4 regions of the Anaerobacillus sp. 63XJN7_5_ISO-PGPR-S23-430 genome follow, and region 1 is predicted to be linked to each of the others. Evidence: riboswitches for the same ligand, from Rfam matches in the RefSeq annotation. Region 1 holds a riboswitch; each other region holds the start of a gene.

What was found. Region 1 has a riboswitch for S-adenosylmethionine ahead of AC0VYJ_RS17460 (methionine ABC transporter ATP-binding protein). Riboswitches for the same ligand answer to the same signal wherever they lie in the genome.
Region 2: another riboswitch for S-adenosylmethionine. It lies ahead of AC0VYJ_RS13695 (Na+/H+ antiporter NhaC family protein); the one in region 1 lies ahead of AC0VYJ_RS17460 (methionine ABC transporter ATP-binding protein).
Region 3: another riboswitch for S-adenosylmethionine. It lies ahead of AC0VYJ_RS14490 (methionine biosynthesis PLP-dependent protein); the one in region 1 lies ahead of AC0VYJ_RS17460 (methionine ABC transporter ATP-binding protein).
Region 4: another riboswitch for S-adenosylmethionine. It lies ahead of AC0VYJ_RS19255 (MetQ/NlpA family ABC transporter substrate-binding protein); the one in region 1 lies ahead of AC0VYJ_RS17460 (methionine ABC transporter ATP-binding protein).

What each region holds. Positions count from the first base shown of each region.
Region 1 is NZ_CM149686.1:3,338,680-3,344,330, forward strand. Features, by position in the region: gene AC0VYJ_RS17445 (L-lactate dehydrogenase) at 1-138, shown strand, start outside; gene AC0VYJ_RS17450 (MetQ/NlpA family ABC transporter substrate-binding protein) at 192-1,031, opposite strand; gene AC0VYJ_RS17455 (methionine ABC transporter permease) at 1,055-1,723, opposite strand; gene AC0VYJ_RS17460 (methionine ABC transporter ATP-binding protein) at 1,716-2,738, opposite strand; SAM riboswitch class I at 2,918-3,027, opposite strand; gene ilvA (threonine ammonia-lyase) at 3,160-4,170, opposite strand; gene leuD (3-isopropylmalate dehydratase small subunit) at 4,167-4,757, opposite strand; gene leuC (3-isopropylmalate dehydratase large subunit) at 4,773-5,651, opposite strand, start outside.
Region 2 is NZ_CM149686.1:2,592,586-2,598,236, reverse strand. Features, by position in the region: gene AC0VYJ_RS13710 (Y-family DNA polymerase) at 1-869, shown strand, start outside; gene AC0VYJ_RS13705 (YolD-like family protein) at 884-1,213, shown strand; gene AC0VYJ_RS13700 (alpha/beta fold hydrolase) at 1,375-2,214, shown strand; SAM riboswitch class I at 2,408-2,511, shown strand; gene AC0VYJ_RS13695 (Na+/H+ antiporter NhaC family protein) at 2,582-3,877, shown strand; gene AC0VYJ_RS13690 (hypothetical protein) at 3,965-4,642, opposite strand; gene AC0VYJ_RS13685 (SLC13 family permease) at 4,938-5,651, shown strand, end outside.
Region 3 is NZ_CM149686.1:2,737,519-2,743,169, reverse strand. Features, by position in the region: gene AC0VYJ_RS14500 (bifunctional homocysteine S-methyltransferase/methylenetetrahydrofolate reductase) at 1-1,453, opposite strand, end outside; gene metC (cystathionine beta-lyase) at 1,450-2,643, opposite strand; gene AC0VYJ_RS14490 (methionine biosynthesis PLP-dependent protein) at 2,630-3,760, opposite strand; SAM riboswitch class I at 3,834-3,944, opposite strand; gene AC0VYJ_RS14485 (DUF1189 domain-containing protein) at 4,030-4,839, opposite strand; gene AC0VYJ_RS14480 (Na/Pi cotransporter family protein) at 5,077-5,651, shown strand, end outside.
Region 4 is NZ_CM149686.1:3,709,028-3,714,678, reverse strand. Features, by position in the region: gene AC0VYJ_RS19260 (alpha/beta hydrolase family protein) at 1-1,639, shown strand, start outside; SAM riboswitch class I at 1,749-1,857, shown strand; gene AC0VYJ_RS19255 (MetQ/NlpA family ABC transporter substrate-binding protein) at 2,027-2,833, shown strand; gene AC0VYJ_RS19250 (methionine ABC transporter ATP-binding protein) at 2,855-3,889, shown strand; gene AC0VYJ_RS19245 (methionine ABC transporter permease) at 3,879-4,553, shown strand; gene AC0VYJ_RS19240 (iron-containing alcohol dehydrogenase family protein) at 4,654-5,651, shown strand, end outside.

The DNA of each region.
Region 1 (5,651 bases):
ATTGGCGTACCCGCGATTGTAAATAACAACGGCATTCGTGAAATTATTGAACTTGACCTTGATCAAACCGAGCTAGACCAATTGCACCATTCTGCAAAAACGTTAAAAGAAGCGATGAAGCCAGTTTTCCAACATTAAAATAATTAAAAAAAGGTCCTCCGTCGTTTTGGCGGAGAACCTTTTTTTCTTTCTTATTCGTCTACTGGTACAACAGCGCCATCGTATTCTTCTTCAATAAAACTCTGAATTTCATCAGAATGAAGAACTTCTACTAACGCCTTGATCGCTTCATTGTCTTCGTCACCTTTGTTTACTGTAATCACATTCACATATGGTGAGTCTGAATCTTCAAGTGCGATGGCATCTTCTTGAGGATTAAGTCCTGCATCAATCGCATAGTTTGTATTGATCATCACTGCATCACCTTCACCTTGCTGGTAAATCTGCGGAAGCAGTGAAGCCTCAACATCTGTTTTGAAATCAATATTCTTAGGGTTTTCAGCAATATCTTCAACCGTTGCATCTGAAGCCTTTACGCCTTCTTTTAATGTGATAAGACCCTGTGCTTCAAGTAATGAGAGCATACGTCCATGGTCAGAAACAGAGTTACTCATTATGATCTGAGCACCATCAGGAAGCTCATCTAAGCTCTTGTAATCCTGAGAGTAAACACCGATTGGCTCGATATGAATGCCTCCAGCATTCACGAAGTCATAATTATCGTTTTCTTCCATTTGCAAGTCCATATAAGGAATTGTTTGGAAATAGTTTGCATCTAATTCACCATTTGCAAGCGTCTTATTAGGTAGAATATAATCCTGGAATGTTTTAATTTCAAGCTCTATTCCTTTTTCCTCTAACATCGGCTTAGCTTCTTCAAGAATTTCAGCATGGGGGATGTTTGAGGCACCTACTACGATTTTCTTCGAATCTTCACCGTCACCAGAACCTTCGCTGCTTCCGCCATTATTCCCACACGCAGCAAGCACTGCAAGAGCAAGAACTACGATTAGCGATAAAAACTTTTTCATCATAATCTCTCCTTTTCTCCTCATTATCTTTTGTCTATTACTCGTGTTGCAATGTCTCCACAAACCTGAAGAATCGCAACAATTACTAATATCAATACTGTTGCAACAAGTGTCACATCAGGATTATTCCTTTGGAAACCTTCAAGATAAGCTAGGTTTCCGAGACCCCCTGCGCCTACAACACCAGCCATAGCGGTGTAGCTTACAAGAGCTATCGCCGTCACAGTAATCCCTGAAATAAGGGCTGGCATTGCTTCTGGTAGAAGCACTTTAAAAATAATCGAACCATTGGATGCTCCCATTGACTGAGAAGCTTCAATGACCCCTTTATCTACTTCACGTAAAGCAATTTCAACCATCCTCGCATAAAATGGCGCTGCTCCTGCAATAAGGGCTGGAAGGGCAGCATTAGCACCTAGCATCGTCCCTATAATGTAAACCGAAAGAGGGATCAGCAAGATAATCAAAATGATAAATGGTATGGAGCGAAATAAGTTCACGACTCCGGCAATAATACTATTCACAAATTTGTTTTCCCATATGTTCCCTCTACCTGTTAGAAACAACAATAAACCAAGGAGGATTCCGAGAATAAACGTTGCCAGAACCGAAATTGCCGTCATGTACGCTGTTTGTAGAGTGGCTTCCCACATAGATTCCCACCTGACGTTAGGAAATAACGATTCAGTCATTCGTAATCACCTCCGCTTTAACACCTTGGGCCTGCACATAATTCAAGGCCTTTTCTACCACAGCCGGTTCCCCTTTAAGGAACACAGAAAGTTTTCCATAAGGACCATCCTGTGTATGAGAAATCTTCCCTTGAATAATGTTGACTTCCACATCAAATTCACGAATCAACTCTGTCACAAGTGGTGAACCTGTTTTTCCTTTCACAAAGGTAAACTGAACAAGTTCTCCATCCTGACTCGTTGCCAGATGTGCAATCGATTCCTTCATTTCTTCAGGCTCGCTTAGCTGATTAACAAAGTCTTTCGTAATCTCTTCCTGCGGATGGTGGAAAACTTCAAGGACAGAACCATTCTCCACTACTCGTCCATTCTCCATAACGGCTACACGATGGCAAATTTTGCGTATGACGTGCATTTCATGCGTGATGAGGACAATCGTTAGGCCAAGTTTCTGATTAATTTCAGTCAGAAGTTCTAGAATGCTATCCGTCGTTTTAGGATCTAAAGCAGAAGTAGCTTCATCACAAAGCAAAACCTTTGGATTGTTAGCAAGTGCTCTCGCAATACCCACTCGCTGCTTTTGTCCACCACTTAGCTGTGAAGGATAAGCTCCTTCCCTACCTTCGAGTCCAACAAGGTTAATTAATTCATCAACACGCTTCATTCTCTTTTCTTTCGGAACACCTGATATTTCAAGAGGAAAGGCGATGTTATCACGTACCGTTCTTGACCAGAGAATATTAAAATGCTGGAAAATCATACCGATTTCCTGTCTTGCTGCACGAAGATCTTTCCCATTAAGAGAAGATAGATTATTACCAGCTACTGTGACTGTCCCATCAGTAGGTCTCTCAAGAAGGTTAAGCATTCGAATTAGCGTACTTTTCCCAGCACCACTGTAGCCAATAACACCAAATATTTCGCCTTTTTTGACTTCAAGGTTAACATCCTTAACGGCTTCCACCTTCCCGGATTTCGAAAAGAAGGTCTTATTAATGCCTTTAAGCTCAATCACATGTCTCACATCCTTTATGCATTTGCATGATCAGCTACCTGAAAAAGGACTTCAGTCCCATGCCTTTGTTCTTTATTTCTGTGCACTTAGAAGCCTAATTCGCTTATCACTTTGTATAGTAAAGTAAAAAAATGCCCTTCTGCTTTGAGCAGAAAGGCATTTGATAAATCGATGTCTTCCTCTCATTTCTCAAAGCAATCGCTTTGCAGGAATTGGCACCTTTTCAAACGAGTCGTTTGACGGTTGCCGGGCTTCATAGGGCCAGTCCCTCCACCTCTCTGAATAAGAGATATATAGTTGTTATTACTTTACTGTGGTTAAGTGCTAAATGAATTCTAGCATGGTACTTTATGAGTGTCAATTACTGAGCAAAAAGTCGGAATAATCTAAAATATATACTTTGAATCCCATTAGAAAACCATCAGCTTATTCGCCTGATGGTTTTCGCTCGTTGAGAAAGTTGTTTATAAAGGGAGATTTTCGCAAGATCCGCATTCCCTCCACTAACAACAACACCAATTCTCTTACCTTCTAAACGATTTGACTTGCATAAGACAGCAGCTATCGATGCAGCACCCGCACCTTCTACAAGCGTTTTGTGTCTCTCAAGCATAAAGACAATCGCTGCAGCAATTTCTTCTTCTGACACGGTTAGCATATCATCAACAAGCTCTTCAATAATTGGAAAAGTTAATTTTCCAGCTTCTTTCACAGAAATACCGTCTGCAATCGATTGGACAGATTGAAGGACAAGAGGACCAGTACCTTTAAATCGATTCCATGTCGCAGATGCTTCAGAAGCCTGGACTCCGATGATTTTCACGTGAGGAAAGAACGACTTAATCGCCATCGCCATTCCAGCTAACAATCCTCCACCTCCAACAGGCACGAGAATCGTATCTAAGTCAGGACATTGTTGCATCATTTCGAGTGCAACCGTTCCCTGTCCTGCCATTACTTCAGGATCATCGAAAGCATGAACGAATGTGGCCCCTTTCTCAACACGCTCACGATCCGCTCCACTAAACGCTTCGTTATACGATTCTCCTTCAAGAACAACCTCTGCTCCATAAGATCGCGTCGCATCAATTTTGCTTGTCGGTGTATGGACGGGCATATAAATCTTAGCTTTAATTCCACGCTCTCTAGCAGAAAGCGCCACTCCCTGAGCATGGTTTCCAGCCGATGCAGCAACAATCCCTCGCGCTGCCTCAATATCCGTTAGCGACGCAACTTTGTTATAGGCACCTCGAAGTTTGAAGGAACCCGTTCGTTGAAGGTTTTCCATCTTCATGAAGACATCTTTATTTGTATAATCATTAAGCGTTGTCGACTGCTGAAGCGGGGTCCTGTGGACGGCTTCCAGCAAATTCTCCATTGCTTTTACGACATGAACGTTATATTTCTCCTGGTAATTCCCAACGTCATTCACTCTCCTACAAGTTGTTTTTCTTCATATAATTTAATTTTATCTTCGAGAGATAAAGTTCGAGATACTTCATCCCATCCATTTAACAGCATTTCTTTCCAATAAGGATCGATCTCGAACGACGCATTTAGTCCTTCTCCATCAATTACTTGCTGTTTACTTAGCTCTACGCTAAGTTCGTATCCATCCTTTGCTTTTTGAAAAAGCTCCGAGATCGTTTCTTGATCAAGAGCGATAGGAAGTATACCGTTTTTTACACAGTTGTTATAAAAGATATCAGCAAAGCTTGTCGCAATGACAATTCGAAACCCATAATCTAGAAGGGCCCATGGAGCATGTTCTCTTGATGAACCACACCCAAAGTTTTTACCCGACACTAGAATAGAAGCATGCTGGTATTGTTGTTCGTTCAAATTAAAATCTTCACGCGGTTGACCATCATCATCAAACCGCCAATTGTAAAAAAGAAACTGACCAAAGCCTTGCCGTTCAATTCTCTTTAAAAACTGCTTCGGAATAATTTGATCTGTATCTACGTTAACCTGCTCAAGGGGATAAACGATCCCTTTGTATTTATTAATCGGTTCCAGGACGTCTCACTCCTTTTACACTACAAGAGGTTTTATTTTTCTAGCGTCTGTAAATCGGCCTTCAATGGCAGCAGCTGCAGCCATAGCTGGGCTGACAAGATGTGTTCTAGCGCCATTCCCCTGACGCCCTTCAAAATTACGGTTAGATGTAGACGCGCAGCGCTCGCCTGGTGGAACAATGTCATCATTCATCGCAAGACACATGCTACATCCTGCTTCTCGCCACTCAAACCCAGCTTCTTTAAAGATCGTATCTAACCCTTCTGCTTCAGCTGCATCCTTCACTGATTTAGATCCAGGTACTACGAGAGCTGTCACACCTTCATGAACTTTTCGACCACGAACAATATCAGCAGCTGAGCGCAGATCACTTAATCGTGAATTCGTACAAGATCCGATGAAAACATATTGAATATCTATATTCTGAATAGGCGTTCCCGGTTTAAGATCCATATAGGCAAGTGCTTGCTTAATTGCTTTTTGGTCACCTGGATCTGCATAATCCTCAGGGAAAGGAACGCGAGCATAAACAGAAGACCCCATTGAAGGATTCGTCCCCCATGTTACTTGTGGCTCGATTTCGTCAGCTCCAATTTCGAGCACTTCATCATACGTTGCCCCTGGATCAGATGCGAGCTCTTTCCACTCAGCAACAGCTCGATCAAAATCTTCTGGAACATGTCTTTTTCCTTTTAAATAGGAAAAGGTAGTCTCATCTGGGCTAATAAGCCCTGCTTTTGCGCCAGCTTCAATTGACATGTTACAAACAGTCATACGTTCTTCCATTGTCATATTTCGAATCGCTTCGCCTGTGTACTCCACAACCGCGCCAGTACCTGCATTAACACCAAATTTAGCAATAACAGCAAGAATTAAATCTTTAGCGGTCACCCC
Region 2 (5,651 bases), 750 kb from region 1:
AATTTGAAGTAGCTCACAAGATCAAAAATGAAATAAGAGAGACATTCGGATTACCATGCGCCATAGGGATCGGGCCAAATCTTTTAATGGCAAAGCTTTGTCTTGATCTGGAAGCGAAAGAAAAAGGGATTGCAGAATGGACTTATGAAGATATTCCTAAAAAACTCTGGCCGCTTTCCCCGCTAAGTCAAATGTGGGGTATTGGATCGCGTGTCGAGCGAACGTTAAATCGCATGGGGATTATGAATGTAAAGCAGCTTGCGCATTACCCGCTACATCTACTAGAAGAAAAATTCGGTATTATGGGAAATCAGCTCTATCATCATGCGTGGGGCATCGATCTTTCTGAAATGGGTGCGCCGATTATGCAGGGACAGATTAGCTATGGGAAAAGCCAAATTTTGTTACGAGATTACCATGACGAAAAAGACATTCAACACGTCATTCTTGAGATGAGTGAAGAAGTTGCAAGACGTGCGAGAAAAGCCCGGAAGGCAGGGCGTACGATTAGCCTTGGGATTGGTTATAGCAAAGAAGAAGGCGGGGGTGGCTTTCACCGTTCAAGGAGTATCCACAGCCCGACTGCTATTACGCTCGAAATATACAATGTATGTCTTCAGTTATTTGAGGAGTTTTTTGAAAGAAAAACGGTTCGTAAGATTTCCATTACCCTTTCAAATATTTGCAATGATGAAGAAGTGCAGTTGGACTTATTTAATGCGTCACGCCCAAAGCAGCGGGATCTCGGATATGTGATGGATTCGATCCGGGAGAAATATGGCTCAGATGCGCTGCTTCGTGCCGTTTCATACACAAAGGCCGGTACGGCACTGCATAGAAGTAAACTTGTGGGTGGTCATAAAGCATAGAAGGGGGAAGAAGCGTGATTCGTGATCGCGGAAATATAAAATGGACATCAATGATGTTACCTGAGCATGTGAAAGAGCTAAGAGATTGGAAAACCGAAGAAAAAAGAAGTGAAAAGCCGGTACTTGATGAACAAAAAATGGCGAAAATGAATGAAACGATATGTGAAGCAATGGCCATTCACAACTCGCTTTGTTTTCAATATTTTAGTGGAGGAGAAATGAAAACTCTCTTTGGATATGTGCACTATGTAGATCCACTTACGAAAGAACTGCGTATTATTGACCATAATGAAAAAAGGACAACGATAAAGCTGCTGGACCTTGTGCACGTAGAGTTAGAATGAAAAAAATGGAGTATCCTCTCGGTTGTAAAAAAAGTTTTTCATTTCAGGATTGGGGTAAAATAAGTATAAAGTCAAACCTGAATAAGTGAGACTATCCTTTCTGGTTAGAAACGAAGAGTAAATCAGATCAGATGAATTCAAAATCCGGAGTGAGATGAAAGATGCTATTAGCTCAAAATCTTAAACAAAATACGGAAAAGATCAAAGGAATTGATATTCACTATGAATACTATAGAAATGACACAGCCGTCGATCGGCCAGTATTAACGCTTCTTCACGGTTTTCTATCGTCGAGCTTCAGCTTCAGAAGATTGATACCATTATTAACAAAGGCATATACTGTTGTTGCCATTGATCTTCCTCCGTTCGGAAAAAGTGAAAAGTCTAATCGTTTTGTCCACTCTTATCATAATTATGCGGAAGTGGTGGTTGAACTTTTAGAAAGACTTTCAATTGATCATACTGTTATGATCGGCCATTCTATGGGTGGGCAAGTAGCAATGAGAGCCTCGGCTATGAAAGATGATCTCGTTAGTAAGAATATTTTACTGTGCAGTTCAGGATATCTTGAAAAGGCTAAACAGAGTCTAGTGTATACATCGTATTTACCTTTTTTCTCGGTATACTTGAAAAGGTGGCTTTATCGAAAAGGTGTCAGAGGAAATTTGCTTAATTGTGTTTATGATCCTTCCCTTATCGATGAAGAAATGATGGATGGATATATCCAACCTTTCTTCAATGAGGGTATCTTTCGGTCATTAGTTAGGATGATTCGAGATCGCGAAGGAGATTTGTCAGAAGCTGAACTAAATCAAATTCATACACCTAGCCTACTAATATGGGGAGAAAATGACAGAGTTGTGCCGTTGAAAATTGGGAAGCGTCTCAGTAACGATCTCCCCAATGCTAAACTGATCATCTATGAAAAAACCGGTCACCTTCTACCAGAAGAAAAACCGGAATCGATTATGAAGGATATTGAGCGGTTTTTGGGAAAATAAAGATTGATCTATTGCAAAAATTGGTAGTCATACAAAGCTTGAACCAGACTAGTTAATCAGGTAAACTCCTTTAAGGATGAGGAGTTTATTTTGATGCAGTTAATCAAAGTTGACTCATCAGAATAATGCGTGATAAAGTAAAGCTCGTTATGAAAAAGTAAAATGAAGCATGCGCTCATTGATAATTGTATATTTCTTATTAAGAGAAGTGGAGGGACCTGGCCCAAAGAAGCTTCAGCAACCTCTGATCATCAGAAAGGTGCTGCTTCCAGCAAGAGAAATCTTGAGAGATAAGTGCAAAAGCCTTCTTCTCTTGAAGTGGGCTTTTTTTATTGAGACAGAATAAAAGATGAAGGAGACATGAATAATGGAGAAAGAAATAAAGGGGAACGGCCTGGCTTTACTTCCCCTTGGAATATTTATTGTGCTTTTTATTGGTACAGCTATCATAACAAAGGACTTTTATAGTATGCCTGTTATTCTCGCTTCTCTAATTGCGGCGGGCGTAGCTCTTTCGATGAATCGAAAAGAAAGCTTTATGAAAAAAGTGGAAGTGTTTTGTCGTGGAGCAGGTAATACGAATATCATATTAATGATTTTGGTCTTTTTACTGGCTGGGGCGTTTGCCGGAACAGCTGAAAAAATTGGAGCAGTAGATTCGATTGTTAATTTAGGTATATCGATTCTACCAGCTAATCTTTTAATCGTAGGTTTATTTGTCATTGGCTGTTTTATTTCTATTTCGATGGGTACATCGATGGGAACGATTGTAGCACTTGCTCCCATTGGAATTGGAATTGCAGAGCAAACCGGAGTTGCCCCGGCACTGGCTTTATCAGCGGTCATAGGTGGGGCAATGTTTGGTGACAATCTTTCTATGATTTCAGATACTACAATTGCGGCAGTACGCACACAAAATACGCAAATGAAAGATAAATTCAAAGTAAACTTTTTTATAGTCTTGCCAGCTGCTATCGTAACAGCCATTGTATATGGTGCTTTAACGATGGGAGAGCAAGCAACGGTTGGAGGAGAACACGCATTTGATTTCGTTACAATTATCCCTTATTTAGGTGTACTGATCGCAGCGATCGCTGGTGTTAATGTTCTTATTGTACTTGTAAGTGGTACCTTATTTGCTGGGATTGTAGGTTTATATAACGGAACATTTGGAATGAGTGGACTGATCTCCACGGTTACAGAGGGCATAAAAGGGATGGAAGACCTTGCCATGATTGCTCTCGTCATCGGAGGGATGATTGAAGTCATTAAGCATAACGGAGGAATACAATACGTATTGGACAAAATCCTGAGCAAAGTAACTTCTCGTAGAGGAGCAGAGTTTGGTATCGCCGGTCTCGCAAGCGTGCTTGATTTATCAACAGCTAACAACACCATTTCGATCATAATGGGGGGGCCACTTGCGAAAAACATTTCCGAAGAATATGGGGTAGACCCACGAAAGTCTGCTAGTATTCTTGATATTTTCTCAGGTAGTATACAGGGCATGCTCCCATATGGGGCACAGGTGCTTGCAGTAGCAGGTCTTGCGTCGATTTCGCCACTCGCTCTACTACCGTATTCAATTTATCCAATCCTCATTGCTATTGCAGGAATTATTGCGATTTTCATCAACTATCCCTCTTTTTCGAAAAAGGGCTAAAGTGATAGTAAACAGAATCTTGAATTAAAATTTGATATGAGCATTTAAAAAGCAGGTAGCTCAATTTGAGCTACCTGCTTTTTTTTATTATCCTTCGATTTGTTTTTGAAGATGCACAATTCGTTGAGGAAGAATGTACAAGTATTCAATAAGTGAATCTAGTAAGTCGATAATTAAGTTGGCCGTTTCTTCACTTGTAGCTTTCTCAAGACAAAGCAGGTTATTTAAATTACTACCTTTGCCTAGTAGGTGTCCTAGTTTTACAATTGGTTCTTCTAAATCAATCTGCTTAGCAAGTGTTTCTAGCTGTTTAGAAAGTGGCTGTCCTAGCTCATTTTCAGATAGAAAACTACCTGTAATGCTCTCAAGAACACGATTAGCCATTACAGCCGTTGCAGTCCAATCCTTCATGTTATGTACATTCACTGCTGAGCGATAAACACGCTCAAGGTCATCGGGTAATCTAGCTGTGCTAGTCAGTCTGCCGAGCGGCTCTCGTGTAAAAGAGGTTTGATGCACGAATAGCTCAACTTCTTCTCCGCGATCATTATGGGACGTTTTAATGAGTATAAAAAGTACAGCTTCTTTACAAATAGAGCAGCGAGAAAGCGTGGAGAACACAGCCTGATTAATTTGATAATCGAACTTCAGTTGAAATGAAGCATCGTTTCCGCATTCTGGACATTCTGTATTAGCTGATTTTGGAAGCTTTGTTTGTCCGTATTTCACAACCGAATTAATAGTAGTCTGTTGTATCTTTCTCATCATATACCCCCTGGATCGATTTTGAGCAACTTGTTGTGGATTGTGTATCTATTCTTACATTTAATCATTGAGTTTATTTATTTTGAATTATAAAAAAACATATCATCAACTTATAATTTTCGCCCCAAATGGAAATTTAAGGGGGTTTGAAATGAATTACTTGTATGGAAATGGAAAAACGAATCAAAAGTCCTTTCTCGAAAGAGAGTAATAAAGTACCAAAATTGTGAATTTATTGACAGATGTGGCGAGCGAATTCTACACTATAGTTTAATGAACGATAGGAGGTATGACTATGGAACAACACCTTTGGAACCAATTATGGAAAGAACATGATCGAGCAAAAGATCTCTTAACATTCGCTTCTTCACACACGCCGGAAATCCCTTCAAAAAGTTCTCAAAAAAATCCAGGTTATGCATCTGGACCAGATCCTGCTTATGATAAAAGGAAACTGACGGGGTTAATCCTCGGACCGGTCCTTTTTCTTAGCATAATGTTGTTTTTTAATCCAAATGGTCTTTCAGAAGCAGGTTTGGCCATCTTAGCAAGTACGGCGTGGATTGCAACGTGGTGGATTACAGAAGCCATTCCGATACCGGCGACGTCTCTTTTACCATTAATTTTATTTCCACTAACGGGCGGACTAAAAGGTGATTTAACAGCATCAGCTTATGGCGATAACACCATTTTTCTATTTATGGGTGGTTTTTTGATCGCGCTTACAATGCAGAAGTGGCATTTACATAAACGAATTGCTCTTTTCATTATATCAGCAATAGGAACAAGTACAGAGAGAATTGTACTTGGCTTTATGATTGCAACAGGCTTTTTATCAATGTGGATCTCAAACACGGCAACGGCTATGATGATGGTGCCAATTGGGCTGGCCGTGATTTATCAAGTATCCGAGCAGCTTGATATGAAGCAAGAAGAAGGGGTGCCGCAATTTAATTTTGGGAAAGCCATTATGCTTGGCATCGCGTACAGTGCCTCAATTGGTGGTCTA
Region 3 (5,651 bases), 600 kb from region 1:
GCTGTTTTTTCTCAAGTCTTGCGACAGCTCGATCAAGATGGCGAACATTAGGGTTAAAAGCTGCTGCGATCGAAAAGGAAGTCTTCATCCCAAGTGATTTACCGGAATAAGATAACCCGTTGTTGAATTGTTTGATTAACCGGATAAGGTCGAAAGATGATACGTCATATACAGAAGTTGCACCTGGAAAATCTCCTATTTTTGTAGGATCTCCAGTAACAGCGAGTACCTGATTAATTCCCAGTGTATGAAGCCCCATTATATGCGATTGTAATCCGATGATATTCCGGTCTCTACAAGCTATGTGCACGAGAGGGCGAACATTAAATTGTGACTGAATAGTTGATGCCATAGCTGTATTGCAAATACGAGGTGAGGCAAGGGAATTATCAGCTAGTGTAATAGCATCTACTCCGACTTCTTGTAGGGCCTTCGTACCTTGGAGATACTTCTTTGTATTTAGCTTCTTAGGCGGATCAAGCTCTACGATAACAGAACGTTGCTTTTGAGCAATTTCATGCAAGTGGGGCAAACGTTCTATGTTGTTTTCGGTTTGTGTGACTTCTTTAGCTATTACTTCTATTTTTTTATGAGTAATAGGTTTTGTTCCCTTTAAAGCTTTTGAAACAGCAGCAATATGTTCTGGTGTTGTACCACAACATCCTCCAATTAATCGAACACCTTGTTTGCGGAGAGATTCAGCACTTTGTTTAAAATAATCAGGGGCAGTGGGGTAAACCAATCGTCCCTCCTCATAGTCAGGTAAACTTGCATTTGGATAAGCAGAGAGATAACTAGTTGAAAGGGGGACCTCTTCAAAAGCTTGAATCATGTGATATGGCCCTAGTCTACAATTAACACCTGTCACATCTGCTCCAGACTTTTCTAATTGTTTAAGAGCAGATGGAAGGGAGGTCCCGTTTTGTAAAACCCCGGGTTCATGCATGGAAACTTGAGCTATTATGGGGAGGTTCGTTTGTTTTCGAGCAATCCCAAGGACTGATGAAATTTCTTCAAGATCGTAATAAGTTTCGAGTAAGATCCCGTCAACGCCCTCAAGTAGAAGACAGTATAACTGTTCTCTAAAGCTACGTTTGATTTCATCAAGAGAAGTCTTTTGAGTATTGATTCCTCGTATGCCACCGATCGTTCCAAATACATAAGTCGCTTTGTTTGCTGCTTGTCGAGCTAATTTAACAGCTTCAGTGTTCATTTCTTTTACAAGATCTTCAAGACCATATCTCGCTAATTTACTGTAGTTTGCTCCATAGGTGTTCGTTTGTATCACGTCTGAACCTGCTTCTACATATGCGCGGTGTATGTTTAATACTTGCTCTGGATGCGATAGGTTTAACTCTTCAAAACATTGATCTACCCCATATGAATAGAGAGGTGTTCCCATCGCGCCATCACCGATTAGAATATTGTTTTTTAATTTATTAAGGAAACTCATAGTTGACCACTCGCTTCGGAAGCGGAGTATTGCTTTCTAATAGCTGCAAATCCATTTTTGAAATCTTTTAATAAATCATCAGGATTTTCAAGTCCCACAGACAATCGCAATAATCCATCTGTGATGCCTCGTTTTCTTCGTTCTATAGGAGGCATAGAAGCATGTGACATTCTAGCTGGATAGGAGAGAATTGATTCTACGGCACCAAGACTTACCGCGAAAACAGGAATTTGAACATGCTTTGTGAATAGACGCACGGCATTTTCATCAGGTAACCGAAAGGACAAAACTGCACCAGGACCAGCGGCTTGATAAATATGAGTGGAGTGACCAGGGTGATAAGAAAGCCCTGGATAAAAGACTTCTTCTACTATCTTTTCTTTAGTAAGAGCATGCGCAAGACGAAACGCAGATCTAGACGATTGATCTAGCCGACAATGCAATGTTTTTAAGCCACGGAGAACTAACCAGGAATCGTGAGCGCTTAAAATCGATCCAAACGAGTTTTGCAGGAATGCAAGCTGTTCCGCTAATTCCTCACTCTTTACGGCAGCAAGACCAGCGACGACATCGCTATGTCCTGAAATGAATTTCGTAGCACTATGCAATACGATATCGGCTCCGAAGTCTAACGGACGTTGTAGAGCAGGTGTCATAAAGGTGTTATCGACAAATGTTAAACAATTATTCGCTTTAGCTAATTTAACAACGGCTTGAATGTCAGTTACCTTCAGCAAAGGATTAGAAGGCGTTTCGATATAGATTACTTTAGTATTGGATTGAATACCTCTCGCCACTTCATTTAAATCTGTCATGTCTACAAAAGTATGTTTAATTCCAAATCTCCCGAGAACGTCGTGAATCATGCGATACGTCCCACCGTAGACGTCTTCAGATATAAGAACGTGATCGTTTTGTGAAAGGAGCATAAACGAGGTGGCGATAGCGGCCATCCCAGAAGCAAACGCAAATCCCTTAACCCCACCTTCAAGATTGGCAATTGTTTCTTCAAGCGCTTCGCGAGTGGGGTTGCCTGAACGACTGTAATCGTATTTTCCAGGTTGGTCAAAATCCATCTGATGAAATGTAGAAGCCTGTTGGATAGGGACGCTAACAGCTCCCGTAGCTTTATCAAATTTGTGATCGTTATGAAGAAGTTTTGTTTGAAATGTATAATCAGTATTTGTCAATTTGAACAACCTCCTCTTTAAAAATGGACAATGCTTGATTCAGGTCTTGTATTAAGTCATCAATGTTTTCAATCCCAACAGAGAAACGTAGCAGTCGATTGCACACCCCTTTTTCAAGTCTGATGTCTTCTGGTATCTCAGCATGAGTTTGCGTTGAAGGATATGTGATAAAGCTTTCTACCCCTCCAAGACTTTCAGCAAATGTGACAAGTGTTAATTTTCTAAGAAAGAGATCTACCCATTCTTCGGAGCGCAATCTGAAAGAAAGCATCCCACCTTTATCTGGATAAAAAACGTCTGTTATTGCTTCATGATTTGTTAAAAATTCAGTTACCTTTCTGGCATTCTCTTCATGCTGCTTCATTCTGAGTGGCAAGGTTTTCATGCCTCTCATTAATAACCAGGAATCAAAAGGAGAAAGCACAGCGCCTGCACCGTTTTGGTATTGTTGGATTTCAGCGCAAATATTCTCACCTTTTGCAACCACAAGCCCTGCGAGAATATCATTATGACCGCCTAAATACTTAGTGGCACTATGCACGACGATATCCGCCCCAAGCAGTAGTGGGTTTTGTAGAAGAGGGGTGAACAAAGTATTGTCTACAATAAATAATAGGTCCCTGTTTTCTGTTATCCGTGCAATTTTTTCAAGATCTGTTAATTTCATTAATGGATTAGATGGATTTTCAACAAAAATGGCTTTTGTACGGTGAGTTAGGAGTGATGAAAGTTGTTCATTTCTTTGTGTATCAAAATATGTGAAGGAGATACCATAATGTTTTTCAGCATGGGCAAATAATCGATAAGTCCCACCATACAAATCATCTGAGACGAGAATATGGTCGCCGCTTTTGAATATGGCAAGGATTGCTTGAATCGCAGCCATTCCGGAACTAAAAGCAAATCCCTGATCACCATGTTCGAGTTCTGATATAGCGGATTCTAAAATGGATCGTGTCGGGTTTTTGGTTCTTGAATAATCGAATCCGGTGGATTGACCGATGCCTTCATGGCTATACGATGTGGAGAAGTACACTGGAGGATTTACCGCACCGGTTTTAGTATCTGAATGATTACCTAATTGGACAAGTAGTGTTTCTAACTGTTTATTCGACATAATCAATCTCCTTTTCATTGAATAAGGGCAATAAAAAAAGCCCTCTATAAGAAGAAGACTTTGGTTGCTCTTCTTCTTATCTTCCAAGTTGAAATCAACTTGCTGGAGTTAGCACCTTACCAGAAAATATCTGGTGGTTGCTGAAGCTTCATAGGGCCAGTCCCTCTGCTTCTCTTGATAAGAATTGAAAATATATGGAATTTTATTGTGTCGCTTTTTTCATAATCTACATCACTTTAAAGTGAAAAGCAAGGGATTTGAGTAAATTATCAAAATTTTTCTTCTGTTGAATCATTTGCTCGCTCGTTCGTTACACGTTTTTTTGGTAACGGGATTTCTTTAATCGTAAGATAAAGTAGCATGATGGCCACAATCCAATAAAGTAGGAATCCTAAAGGGACTGCTGTTTTAATGAGGGCCATAATCGCAAAGAAGAGCGTTGGAATTGTTACTGAATAAACAGATAAGACCCAAAGTTGTTTATAAGAAGCTTTTCTTCCGGTAATACTTCTCAATAGTAGTCCAATTGTAGCTAGTACGGTAACTCCTATAAACTTAAGGCCGGTTTGAAACAAATAGATAACGAATATCAGTAACGGAATAAAGATAGGGAGCAGGTTGTCCAGATTATTACTTAGCTCATTAACATCTTGCTTCGTGAAAGTCATCGAACTAAAGTTACTGTAATTAAACTCCTGTCTAGCACCGCTATCTACAACGATTACACGATCTTTTAGGAATGCGATAACGGAATCATATTGATCAACATCATCAGGCTTTGTCTGGTCTGTCGCATCAAAAATAAAAGTATTTTCATCATTTTGTCGAATAAGCGGTTCAGACTGTTCACTTGTTAAAGATCCGTCCTCTAAAGTGAATTCTGGTAGATCTGACATATGTGTTTTGAGATCCTCATAAGCGTTTGTAAAGGATAGAGCCGTCATAATTCCTACTGGCACAGAAGAAAGGAACATAAGTAAAAACACGTACAATATTGGCTTGCCTAGCTTTTGAAAACGGAATCTGGCCATCATCTTAGGGGAAAATAAGCTGTAGTAAAGTTGTTTAAAAACGTTCAAATTAATAATCTCCTTTCTAAATGTGGAGCGTTTCTCCACCCAATCAGTTTATCTTATATAGAGAGAAGGGAACAGTATTCTTGGTGAAACTTTATTGAAATAAATTTGTTTTCAGCATAATATCTTTACAAATCTATATTAACTCTTTACAAAGGGGGGAGCGATGTAGATAATAGACAAGGGACTTTGTTGAGTATTGTCGAAAAAAATAAAACATAAGTGCAAGGGGTTGAAATGATGGAACTCAACGTTCAGGAGATGATCTTTCAGTTTGTGGGAGGTCTTGGTATTTTCCTGTTTGGACTAAAGTATATGGGAGACGGCCTTCAACGATCAGCAGGTGATCGATTAAGAGACATTCTCGATCGTTTTACGACTAACCCGTTTATGGGTGTGCTCGCTGGGGTCATTGTAACTATTCTCATACAAAGTAGTTCAGGAACAACGGTTTTAACAGTCGGTCTTGTTAACGCAGGATTTATGACTCTGAAGCAAGCAATTGGCGTTGTAATGGGTGCGAACATTGGTACAACTGTTACAGCATTTATTATTGGTTTTCCTATTAAAGATTACGCACTTCCAATTATAGCCATCGGTTCTTTGTTAATTTTCTTCTTTAAAAACAAGAAAATTAACTACGCTGGTCAAATCGTCTTCGGATTTGGTGCGTTGTTCTTTGGACTTGAATTAATGAGTACGGGAATGAAACCACTTCGTAGCCTTGAGGCTTTCCAAGAATTAACAGTAAGCATGAGCTCGAACCCACTGTTAGGCGTTGTGATCGGTACAGTATTTACTGTCATTGTACAAAG
Region 4 (5,651 bases), 370 kb from region 1:
TCCTGTTTGGAAACCCGATGGTTCTTCGCTACTTGTTTTAAGTAAGGATACAAAAGAGAAAGAAGAAGGACGTAAGCCTCTCGTTGTGACTGACTTACGCTATAAAGCAGACAGCAGTGGTTTGCTTGACAATCACCATATGCAAGTTGTCTTGATCGAGGTAACCTCAGGTGAAAAGAGAATAGAATGGCTAACAGATGCACCATTTAATCATTCTAGCCCTAACTGGTCACCGGATGGACAATCCATTGTATATGTGAGAGATCGATATGAAGAACAGGGGTCCTACATGCGAGCCGACATCTTTATTCAGGGTCTGAATGAAGGATCAGAGCCTGATCAGTTAAATCGTGAGGGTGGGAGCTTTAGCACACCGAACTGGTCACCAGATGGGAAGAAGCTCTCATTCATTGGGCATAACTTTGAGCATGAAGGAGCTACGTTGAATAAAATCTGGACTGTTGACATAGCGAAGAAAGAGTTTACTTGTTTAACAGAGGAGGTTGATTTAGAGTGTTCGGATGTATTGATTTCAGATATGCACTGGGGAGGCGCTTCTCCTGGTGCGATGTGGAGCCAAAATGGAGATGGACTCTATTTCCTTGCTAGTAAAGAAGGAAACACTGGTGTTTATTTCGTCGGAGAAGATTGCACGGTTCGACAAATAGCGGGTGGTGACAGGCACCATTATGCATTTCACTACTTGCCAGGCGCGAATGAAGCGGCTGTTGCAATTAGCGATCCACTTAACATTGGCGATATTTATACGCTTTCGTTTCATGGAGATCGGGTAAATGAACTGTGTTTGTCTCAATCAAATGCTGACGTTCTCGAATGCCTGGATCTCTCGACACCAGAAATGTTTACATACGCTGGGAAAGACGGTTTGGAGATTCAGGGCTGGCTCATGAAGCCAAAGGATTTTAAGGAAGATCAGGAACATCCCCTTATTCTTGAAATTCACGGTGGACCACATATGATGTATGGTAATTCATTTATGCACGAATTTCAGCTTCTTGCAGCAAAAGGATATGTTGTCCTTTATACGAATCCACGTGGTAGTCAGGGATATGGACAAGAGTTTGTGAATGGTTGCCGAGGAGATTATGGTGGGGGTGATTATGAGGATTTGATGGCGGGTGTTGATGCCGCTTTGAACAAGTATTCCTTTATTGATGAAGCTCAACTTTTCGTGACGGGAGGAAGCTACGGTGGCTTTATGACGAACTGGATTGTTGGGAAAACCGATCGATTCAAAGCAGCGGTTACCCAGCGCTCCATTTCGAATTGGCAGAGTTTCTATGGCGTTAGTGACATCGGATACTTTTTCACAAAGTGGGAAGTTGGAAGTGATTTAGATGAAAACCCTGCTAAGCTATGGCATCATTCACCGCTTAAGTATGTGGACCAAATCGAAACCCCACTTTTAATTCTTCATAGCGAAAATGATTACAGGTGCCCTATAGAGCAAGGAGAACAGTTATATGTGGCTTTAAAGCATCGTGGGAAGGAAACGATGTTTGTAAGATTCCCAGATTCTGATCATAATTTATCAAGAAGCGGTCATCCAGAACTACGAGTGGAACGACTTAAGCATCTAGGAAACTGGTTCGACAATTACCTAGAAGGAAGACAATAAGAAATCTTTCGACAAATAGCGGGCGGTGACAGGCACTTTTTGAGATCTTCCCTTGACGCCCTTCGAGAAAGATACTATACTATTGAAAATAGTTAAATAATATTGAAAACTCTTATCAAGAGTGGCAGAGGGACTGGCCCTGTGACGCCCAGCAACCATCTCAGTTCGTGAGAAAGGTGCTAATTCCAGCAGACGAGCAATCGTTTGAAAGATGAGAGAGAGTTCAGCGCTGCTGATAATGATGAAATGATACAACTCTCTCTGTACTTTACAGAGGGAGTTTTTTTATTGGGAGGGGATTTTAGCAGATCGAAGCACTTTTGCGCTTTTATATTTTAGCGCTAAAACGCTTTACATTACTATATGAACTTTAAAGGAGATTGAGAAATGAAGAAATCATTGTATTTATTAGGTGCACTTATTTTAGTCTTTTTGGCAGGTTGTTCTGGAAATGAGGCTTCTGGAGATTCAGAAGATGGCCCACTGAAGGTAGGGGTAACGGCTGGTCCGCATGAAGATGTGATGAACAAGGTGAAGGAAATCGCAGCGGAAGACGGGTTTGAAATTGAAGTGATTGCGTTTAATGATTATGTGATGCCAAATACAGCCCTTGATGAAGGGGAATTGGATGCGAACGTATTTCAGCATGAACCTTATTTGAATGATTATGTAAAAGAAAGAGGACTCGAGCTTTCCAAGGTAGCAACTACGATTACTTTCCCAATGGGAATTTATTCTGACAAATATAAGAGTCTTGATGAATTGCAAGAAGGCGACAAAGTTGGCTTGCCTAACCATTCAACAGGTGAACCTAGAGCGCTAATGTTGTTTGAGCAAGCTGGCATTATTGAGTTGAAAGATGGCGTTGGTGTTAAAGCAACGATCAAAGATATTGAGAAGAACCCTTATAATCTCGAATTTGTTCCATTAGAAGCTTCACAAATTCCAAGACAGCTTGGTGAGCTTGCGATTGCAGCAATTAATACGAACTTTGCAATGGAAAGTGGACGCGTACCGAAAGAAGATTCTCTTGAAATGGAACCCGAAGATTCCCCGTGGGTGAACGTGATTGCAACACAAACAGAGAACAAAGATGATGAACGTATTCAAAAGCTAGTGAACTACTATCAATCAGATGAAGTGAAGCAATTTATCCAGGACGAATTTAACGGTTCTGTTGTTGCATCCTGGTAATTCGAAAGAGGAGTGAGCACGATGATTCGATTAGAAAATATAACGAAAACGTATAAAAGCGGTGAGACGATTACGAAGGCGGTTGATGATGTTTCCATAGAAGTTGAGAAAGGAAGCATCTATGGCGTCATCGGTTATAGTGGTGCTGGAAAGAGCACGCTTGTCCGAATGGTGAATCTTCTGGAGCGACCGACAGATGGAAAGGTATTTATCAATGACATTGAGCTCACTTCTTTGTCTACTGGAAAGCTTCAAAAAACAAGACAGCGCATCGGGATGATTTTTCAGTCTTTTAATTTATTGAAAACAGGCACTGTGTATCAAAACATTGCCATTCCGCTGAAGCTTACGGGTCTTCGTAAAAAAGAGATTGAAGCGCGAGTTGATAAATATTTAGGTATCGTTGGGTTATCGGATAAGCGGGATGCTTATCCTTCCCAGCTATCAGGTGGTCAGAAGCAGCGTGTGGCGATTGCCCGTGCGCTTGCTCATGAACCTGAAGTGCTACTGTGCGATGAGGCAACGAGTGCCCTTGACCCAGATACGACAGAATCAATCCTATCTTTATTGGAACAAATCAATCGTGATTTTGGAATCACGATTTTACTCATTACGCATGAAATGCACGTTGTCCAGAAAATATGTCATGAAGTGGCTGTGATGGAGAACGGGAAGGTGATTGAACAGGGGCGAGTGATCGATATCTTTAGTAAGCCTGCTACAACGACGGCCAAACGATTTGTTCAGTCGTTATTCCAGGATGAGCTTCCAGAGTCGCTTGTGTCTCGATTGAAAGAGCGTGGTCAGATCGTGAATCTTTCATTTATTGGGGAGAAATCAGGTAGTCCCGCTCTTGCGCTTGTTAGTAAGAAGTTCGACGTGTATCCGTCCATTTTAGCAGGGAACATTACACAACTGAAGGATCAGCCTTTTGGTAGGCTAGTCGTTCATTTAGATGGGGAAGCGGAAGAGACGGCTCGGGCCGTTGCGTTTTTAGAGGAAAGTGGCGTCGTAGTAGAAGGCTATGTTCAGGAGGTGGAAGCTCATGTCAGCTAAGGTATCGGAGTTTATTGATCTTTGGGGTGCAGACATTTGGAACGCGATTATTGAAACATTTCAAATGGTTGGGATCTCACTACTGATTTCAGTGTTGATTGGGCTCCCGCTTGGTGTGCTACTTGTTTTAACTAGACCTGAAAAAGCATTAGAAAATAAAGTTCTTTTCCGTATATTAAATGCGGCTATAAACGTGATCAGGTCGATTCCATTTATCATTTTACTGTTTTTCATTTTACCTTTTACAAAAATGATTGCAGGTACAACAATTGGAGTAAAAGGTGTGATTGTGCCGCTCGTTGTCTTTACGGCGCCGTATATCGCAAGGTTGATGGAATCCGCTCTTCTTGAGGTAGATCGTGGAGTAGTAGAAGCCTACGAAGCAATGGGGGTAAAAACCAGACACATTATCTGGCATGTTCTTGTAAGGGAGTCTCGTTCATCGATCGTTCTTGGATTAACGATTGCGACAATTGGACTGATTGGGGCAACGGCAATGGCTGGGCTCGTTGGAGCAGGTGGACTTGGTGATCTCGCTTATCGATACGGTCATTTGCGATATGAAGTCGATGTGATGTACGTTACGGTATTTCTCCTTATTGTCCTTGTTCAGGGACTACAATCGTTTGGGAATGTTCTCTCCGCTCGTTTGAAGAAGGATTAAGTTAAAAGAAAATCTTTTTGTTTTATTGTCATTAGCAGGTGTGTCTTCAATAAATGAACTTCATGATCAGTTTGTTCATCAGATTTAGGAGGAAGAAAAGATGGAATCAATTCAGGTAAGAGCAACGCCAGGACATTATGAATGTCGATCAGGTATCCTTCAAGAATTACCACGATTGCTTAAGGAAGGGCAGTTTCAAAAAGTGTTTGTGATTTCTGGACAGCAATCTTGGGAAGCAGCCCAGGGTTATTTTCCAGATCTATCTGCCTTTCATGTAGCTTATTCTACGTACAGTGGTGAATGTTCAGAAACAGAAATTAAAAGACAATCTGAATTAGCCAATATACACGGTGCCGATTTGATACTCGGTGTAGGTGGTGGAAAGGTTCTGGATGTAGCGAAAGCGGTTGGTAATGAAGTAAACAAAGATGTGGCTCTTGTGCCGACGCTTGCGTCTACTTGTGCGGCAACGACGCCACTTAGTGTGAAGTATTCAGACGAGGGAGAGTTTATTGAGTATACTATTTTTCCAAGAAGTACATATCTTGTTCTTGTAGAACCTGAAATTCTTGTGCAGGCACCAATCGCTTATTTGAAAGCGGGGATTGGTGATACGCTGGCCAAATGGTATGAAGCGAGAGCACTCATTGAGGAACTGCCTTCGACGCCAATCCCAGTAAAACTAGCGTATGAAGTAGCAAGAAGCTGCCGTGATGTCCTTGTGGCAGATGGTGAAAAAGCGGTTAAGGATCAACAGAATGGTCGTTTGAGTGATGCGTTTATTCGGGTGATTGAAACAAATCTTTTATCAGGAGGGATGGTAGGAGGTCTTGGAGATCGCTATGGTCGGATTGCAGCGGCACACTCCATTCATAACGGATTAACACATGTATCTGAAGCTCATTCGTTTCTTCACGGTGAGAAGGTAGCTTATGGCATACTTGTGCAACTTGTACTAGAAGGTGAGTGGGAAGAGGTGAGAGGTTTATTTGCCTATTATAAAGAAATTGGTTTGCCCCTCTCGTTAGAGTCAATTGGCATTGAACCAACAAATGTGGAGAGCATAGGTCAAGTCATCGCAGAATACGCTACGAGAGA